2 regions of the Acidovorax sp. M2(2025) genome follow, and region 2 is predicted to be linked to the other one. Evidence: predicted binding sites of a transcription regulator. Region 2 holds the regulator's gene; the other holds the start of a gene.

Region 1 (3,402 bases), 1.2 Mb from region 2:
CCGATGGTTGTGCCGCCGATGTTTACAAGCCCCGCCACGCCCGCCAGAGCCACCGCGCTGCCGCGCCGCGCCGGACGCTGGCAGAAGGCACTCCAGGCCGGTGATCGCGCGCTCGTCCCCGTCTGCACCCTCGCTGCAGATTCCTGAGCCCGGCGACACCCTTCCCCTCCGCATTCTTTTTTCGCGCACCTCCTGTCGCCGGGCCCTCGCCCAGCGCCAGCTTGCGCCTTGGTGACCCCAGGGCGCGACTTCAGGAGTGCCCATGCCCCCGTTTCCTTCGGGCGAGATACCGCCCGCCCCCTGCGCGCCCGCGGGCCGCGCCATCATTCACCCCGCAGAGGCTCCTGGCCCGGTCCGCTCCCTCCGCATCTGCGCCGGCCAACGGGCCGCAGGGTTGCCAAGCGGCTGCAGCACCGCCAGCGCGGAGAACGCACCATGACGGCCGGGGTGTGCCCCGCAGGCCTTCTTCCACACCGCACGGCCGGCATGCCGCCGCGCCAGGACGGCACCAGCGCTTGGCGCGCCCGGCTGCGTGCGCTGGGCGGCCTGCTGGCCGAACTGCGCATCGACGTGGACCTGTCGGGCCGCGACATCCAGCGCGAGTTCGATGCCTTGCACGAACGCCTGCGCTCCAACCACCGCGCCCGCGATGCGATGCGCCCGCTGCCCTTGCCCCTGCACGGCCTGGAGCTGCGCATGCGCGAGGCCGACGGCGAGTATTTTGTGTACGCCATCGACCCGCGGCTCCAGCGGATCGTGGCATACACGGTGTTCAGCCGGCTGGTCGAAGTGGACCGCGCCACCGACCGCCACCTGCGCGCGCCCCACACCCGGGTGGCGGATGGGTACCGCCGCCAGGGCATCGCGTCGGCAATCTACCGCTGGTGGCTGGCCTCCGGCCGCAGCCTCATCACCGGCGCACGCCAGTCAGCGGGCGCCCACGGGCTGTGGATGGCCCTGGCGCGCGACCACGAACTGGCGGCGGTGCGCATCGACGCCCGCAAGCGCCTGGCGCAGCTGACGCTGCCGCCGCCGGCAGGCTTCTTTGGTGCGCTGGACACCCGCCTGGTGCTGGTGGGGCGCGACTGCCGGCTGGCGGACTTTGCCCAGCCGCCTGTCAGCCCAGCACTTCCCGCAGGGCCGCCTCGTACAGGCTGGTGAGCTTGTCCATCACCGTCAGCAGGCGCTCGCTGGTGGTGGCCACGGCGCTCAGCCCCTGCTCGTCGGCGGGGCGGCGCAGGGCCGATTCGAAGAACAGCCACTGCGATCCCGCCAGTTCCAGCTCGTTGCGGATGGCCGCGGTGGACACGGGGGTGGCACCCAGGGTCTGCAGCGCCTGGCGGAAGTCGGCCGCATCGGCGGCCAGCTGGGCTTGCACGATCTTGGACTGCGCCTTGGCTGCGGTGAGGAAGTAGTTCTTGGCCAGCCGCTGCGACAGCATGCGCTGGCGGCCGGCCAGGCTCACCAGGCGGGCACTGGGCGCCTGCGCCAGTTTCTCGATGGCTTCGGTCACCGCCTGGGCGATGAGCAGCGTGCGGTCGGCCTGCTCGGACGCCGCCACCACCGCCGCCGTTGCCGTGGCGGGCGTGGACGTCATCTGGTTGAGCAGGGCAAACTGCTTTTGCACCTCTTGCAGCTGCCGCCCCACTTCGGCGGGCCACTGGCCGGACTGCATGCCCTTGGCCAGCTCGGTGCTGCCCACCTGGACCATCTTGCGCGCCAGGCCCATCACGTCCACCGCCGCGCTGGGCAGCACCTGCAGGTACTGCTGGCAGTAGGCCTTGGCCATGCGCTGCGACAGCGCCCGGAACCAGCCGGCGTAGTTGATGGCCCCCGACAAGCCCATTTGCGCCTGGGCGCCGGTGGCCCAGGTGGGCAGCAGCACGCTGGCCGCCACCCATTGCACCGCCGTGCGGCGCTGGCATGTCGCGCCCAGCACCGGTACGTCGCGCATTTCCTGCATGTTGTTCTCCTGAAACGAGGTGCGCCATTGTTGCGGCGCAGCACCGGGCCCTGGCTGCGCCATGTCAAAGGCCGCTCCTGCGCCCTCGGCGGCCTTCCGCTCCCGCTGCGCATAACTTGACCGCGATCAACTTTCCCCATGGGGTCTTGTCCCTGCCGGAAGGGGCCATGCGGCAAAATCCGGGGCATGTCCGAACGTGTGATTCCCCTGGTGGACCAACGCCTTGCCGCCCTGGCGGCGCAGGTGCCCGCGCATGCCGCCGCGCCCACCGGTGTGCTCGCCGACACCCTGGGCCGCCCGCTGCGCGACCTGCGCATCAGCGTCACCGACCGCTGCAACTTCCGCTGCAACTACTGCATGCCCAAGGAAGTGTTCGACAAGGACTACCCCTACCTGCCGCACGGCGCGCTCTTGAGCTTTGAGGAGATCACGCGGCTGGCGCGGCTCTTCCTGGCGCACGGCGTGCGCAAGATCCGCCTCACGGGCGGCGAGCCCCTGCTGCGCAAGAACCTGGAAGAGCTGGTGGCCCAACTGGCCCAGCTGCGTACGGTGGACGGCGTGGCGCCCGACCTCACGCTGACCACCAACGGATCGCTGCTGGCGCGCAAGGCCCAGGCCCTCAAGGATGCGGGGCTGAACCGCGTGACCGTGAGCCTGGACGGCCTGGACGACGCCGTGTTCCGCCGCATGAACGACGTGGACTTTCCGGTGGCCGACGTGCTGGCCGGCATCGAGGCGGCACAGGCAGCCGGGCTGTCGCAGATCAAGGTGAACATGGTGGTCAAGCGCGGCACCAACGAGCACGAGATCCTGCCCATGGCGCGGCACTTCCGCGGCACGGGCACCACGCTGCGCTTCATCGAATACATGGACGTGGGCGCCACCAACGGCTGGCGCATGGACGAGGTGCTGCCCTCGGCCGAACTCATCGAACGCCTGCGCGCCGAACTGCCCCTGGTGCAGCTGGACCCGAGCAGCCCCGGCGAAACGGCCGAGCGCTGGGGTTACACCAACGCGGCGGGGCACTACGACCCGGCGCTCGGCGAGATCGGCGTGATCAGCAGCGTGACCCAGGCCTTCTGCCGCGACTGCAACCGCGCCCGCCTGTCCACCGAGGGCAAGCTGTACCTGTGCCTGTTTGCCACGCAGGGCTACGACCTGCGCACCCTGCTGCGCGGCGGCGCCAGCGACGACTCCATTGCCGCCGCCATCGCCCCCATCTGGCAGCAGCGCAGCGACCGGTATTCGGAGCTGCGGGGCAGCCTGCCGGCCGACGAATCGCGCGGCGTGCGCCGCGTCGAGATGAGCTACATCGGCGGATAGCAAGTGACACCTCCCCCTGAGTCGCCTTCGGCGTCTTCCCCCTCCTCTCGCGCTGCGCGCGGGAAGGGGGACGCAGCCCCCCGCTGCGGGGCGGCCCTTGCTTGGCTGCCCGGGCC
Region 2 (3,402 bases):
GCGTTCATGGGGCTCAGATGATGCGGGAAAAACGGGCGCGGTTGCGGTCGGCCTGCAGATAGCGGTCAAACACCATGGCGATCCCCCGCACAAAGAACCAGCCCATGGCCGTCACCTCGATCCCATCAGGGCGCATGGCCACCAGCCCCTGTTCGGCCATGGTTTCCAACTGCGTCAGCTCGGGGCCGAAGTAGCTGCGGAAATCGATGAGCCACGCCTGTTCCATGGGTTCGAACAGCAACTCGCCCTGGCACATCAATGCCATGATGACCGCACGCCGCACCAGATCATCGCGGGTGAGCGCCAGTCCGCGAACCACGGGGAGGCGCCCTTGGTTGAGCAGGTCGTAATACTCGTCGAGCGTCTTGGCATTCTGGCTGTAGGTGGCGCCGACCCGGCCGATGGCCGACACGCCCAACCCGATCAGATCGCAGTCGGGCTGGGTGCTGTACCCCTGGAAGTTGCGGTGCAGGCGGCCCTGCCGCTTGGCAACAGCCAGCGCATCTTCCGGCAGCGCAAAGTGGTCCATTCCCACATAAACGTAGCCCGCGTCCATGAAAGCATCCAGCGAGCGGGACAGCATGGAGACCTTCCCCGCGGCAGTGGGCAGCTCGGCGGAGACGATGCGCCGCTGGGGCTTGAAGCGCTCCGGCAGATGGGCGTAGGCATACAGGGCGATGCGGTCCGGACGCAGTTGCGCGACCTGGGCCAGCGTGCGGTCAAACGACTCGGGGGTCTGGCGCGGCAAGCCGTAGATCAGATCGACGTTGACGGACTCGAATCCCAGCGACCGCGCCGACTCGACCAGTGAGAACACCTGCTCGGCAGGCTGGATGCGGTGCACGGCCTTCTGCACCTCGGGATCGAAATCCTGCACACCGAAACTCAGCCGGTTGAAGCCCAGCTCGGCCAGCAGGGCAAGCCGCTGCGCGTCCACGGTACGGGGATCGACCTCGATCGAATACTCCCCCCCGGGCGCCAGCGAGAAGCTCCGCTTGAGCATCGCCATCAGTTCCCGCAGGCCATCATCCGACAGGAACGTGGGCGTGCCACCGCCCAGGTGCAGCTGGCTCACCACCTGGCCGGTACCGCAGCGGGCCGTGTGCAGATCCACCTCGCGGCTCAGGTACCGGAGATAGACCTCGGCCCTGTCATGGTGTTTGGTGATGATCTTGTTACAAGCGCAGTAGTAGCATAGCGACTCGCAAAACGGTATGTGCACATACAGCGACAGCGGCAGCGCTTTCGTCATGGAGCCCAGACGCCGTTGCTCCAGCGCGAGGGCGTAGTCGTCCTGTCCGAAAGCTTCCACGAAGCGGTCAGCCGTTGGATAAGAGGTATAGCGGGGCCCTGGCACGTCAAAACGGCGCAGAAGGTCGGGCGAAACAGCGGTCATGGGCAAATTCCTTGCGTACCTTTTCACTGTGCCGTAAGCTGCACCCAGCGTCCTTGACCTGAATCAAGCAATGACATAACGCGAACAGCGACAATTTGATGCATGTCAGTCGCTACCAGGGCCTCTGGAACCACCCGTGGGCATGCGCGACGATATGCTCGAAACTCTTATCAGCACCTGTGTCTATGAATCCGCTCACCATCAAAGTCGCCTGCTCCAACTGCAACCTGCGCGAGCTGTGCATGCCGGTCGGATTGAGCGAGGACCAACTGCAGCGAATTGATGAAGTGGTTGCCGTGCGGCGCAAGGTGAAACGCGGGGGCACCCTGTTCCGCAACGGCGAGTCGTTTACCTCGCTCTATGCGATCCGCACAGGCTTCTTCAAGACATGCGTGGCGACGGAAGATGGCCGCGACCAGGTGACGGGCTTTCAGATGGCGGGCGAGATCATTGGCCTGGATGGGATTGTCAATGACCACCACACCTGCGACGCTGTCGCACTGGAAGACGCCGAGGTGTGCGTGATGCCGTTTGACCGCATCGAGGAACTCTCCCGCGAGGTCACGGCCCTGCAGCACCACGTGCACAAGATCATGAGCCGAGAGATCGTTCGCGAACACGGCGTGATGCTGCTGCTGGGCAGCATGCGCGCCGAAGAACGCCTGGCGGCCTTTCTTCTCAACCTCGTGCAGCGGCTGCACGCCCGTGGCTTTTCCCAGTCCGAGCTAGTGCTGCGCATGACGCGGGAAGAGATCGGCAGCTACCTGGGCCTCAAGCTGGAGACGGTGAGCCGCACGTTCTCAAAGTTCGTGGAAGAAGGGACTGTCGAGGTCAAGCAGCGCCATGTGCGCATCCTCAATACCGACGCGCTCAGGCGCATCGTGAACAACCAGCAAGCCTGCCACTGACACGTTAGCGGCACTGCAGTCAGCGCGACCAAATCGCGCGGCACAACTGGCCGTTGCAATCCCAGGCGCATCCACCGCGCCACACCGTCTTTTTGACGGAGCTGCGGGGCGGTAACCCCACCCGCCCGCTCAGGGGCAGGAAGGCGTTTTGCGGCAATCGTCTGGACGGTCGCCCTCGGGCACCGGGCAGCGATTGAGTTCGAAAGGCGACATCGCCAGCAGGGTGGTCAGCGCGCTGGACACCATGGCAATTCCCCAGAACGCAAAAAACGCCAGGGTATAGACCCCTTCCCGCGAGAGCGCCAGCGGTTGTCCGAACCAGTGCAGATCCTGCGGATCCACCAGCGCAAAAACCAGCATTTCCATCACCGCCGCCATAAGAAAGGCGGGCCAGGCAATCCACATCAGGCGTTGCGTCCACATTGGTTTGTCTCCTGCAAAAACGCACAAGCAGCCAGTCGCCAGGCCAGTGTAATTCAGCGAGGCTGGTCCTGCACAGGCGTGGCTGCGTGGTTGCGGGCCTTCATGGCGGGAGCCAGGCTCTTGCTGGGTTCGGACAGCGTCTTGTTGATCTCCACCCCTTGGCGGTAATAGTCTTCCGCCACCACGGGATCAGGACGCGACAGCGCAAGCCATAGTGTGACGAAGCCGGCAATGATCACGATGACGGGGCCGGCAATGATCAGCCAGACATGGCCAAACTTCCACCACGGTGCTGTGGCGGGTGCGGCAGCGCCAAGTGCGGTGCTGGTAGACATGGGCTCACTCCTTCAAGATTGAAATGTTCTGTGCAAGGCACCAAGCGCCTTGCACCAGTATGCCTGCGTGCGCTACCGCGGCACCAGGAAGACCGACTTTTCCGACACGTGGTCTGCAGCACCCAGGGCCTGGATGTCGAAATGCACGGCGTGCGATCCTGGGGGCACAGAGCCATAGGGCACCTGAAGGCGCACGGCGACCCAGCGGGACTCGGCAGGCCCGATCTCGACTTCTGGCTCGGAAGCGACCTCCAGGCCCTCGATGCCGCGCGCCGCGATGCGGTACCGCTGTGGGCCTTCGGTGGCATTCATGATTTGCAGACGGTAGATGTTCTCCAGC

The links. The regulator FNR, encoded in region 2, switches genes on or off when oxygen is low (the NO sensors DNR and NnrR bind a similar motif). The targets are predictions, from matches to a motif close to TTGATNNNNATCAA.
Region 1: the regulator FNR is predicted to act here: its motif matches at 2,080-2,093, upstream of ACOYR3_RS15130 (type IV pili methyl-accepting chemotaxis transducer N-terminal domain-containing protein).

The regions. Positions count from the first base shown of each region.
Region 1 covers NZ_CP186262.1:3,259,374-3,262,775, forward strand. Annotated here, with positions in the region: gene ACOYR3_RS15125 (hypothetical protein) at 436-1,161, shown strand; gene ACOYR3_RS15130 (type IV pili methyl-accepting chemotaxis transducer N-terminal domain-containing protein) at 1,118-1,963, opposite strand; gene moaA (GTP 3',8-cyclase MoaA) at 2,150-3,286, shown strand.
Region 2 covers NZ_CP186262.1:2,079,613-2,083,014, reverse strand. Annotated here, with positions in the region: gene ACOYR3_RS09675 (sulfite exporter TauE/SafE family protein) at 1-8, opposite strand, end outside; gene hemN (oxygen-independent coproporphyrinogen III oxidase) at 14-1,396, opposite strand; gene fnr (fumarate/nitrate reduction transcriptional regulator Fnr) at 1,582-2,304, shown strand; gene ACOYR3_RS09660 (hypothetical protein) at 2,434-2,727, opposite strand; gene ACOYR3_RS09655 (FixH family protein) at 2,781-3,062, opposite strand; gene ccoG (cytochrome c oxidase accessory protein CcoG) at 3,135-3,402, opposite strand, start outside.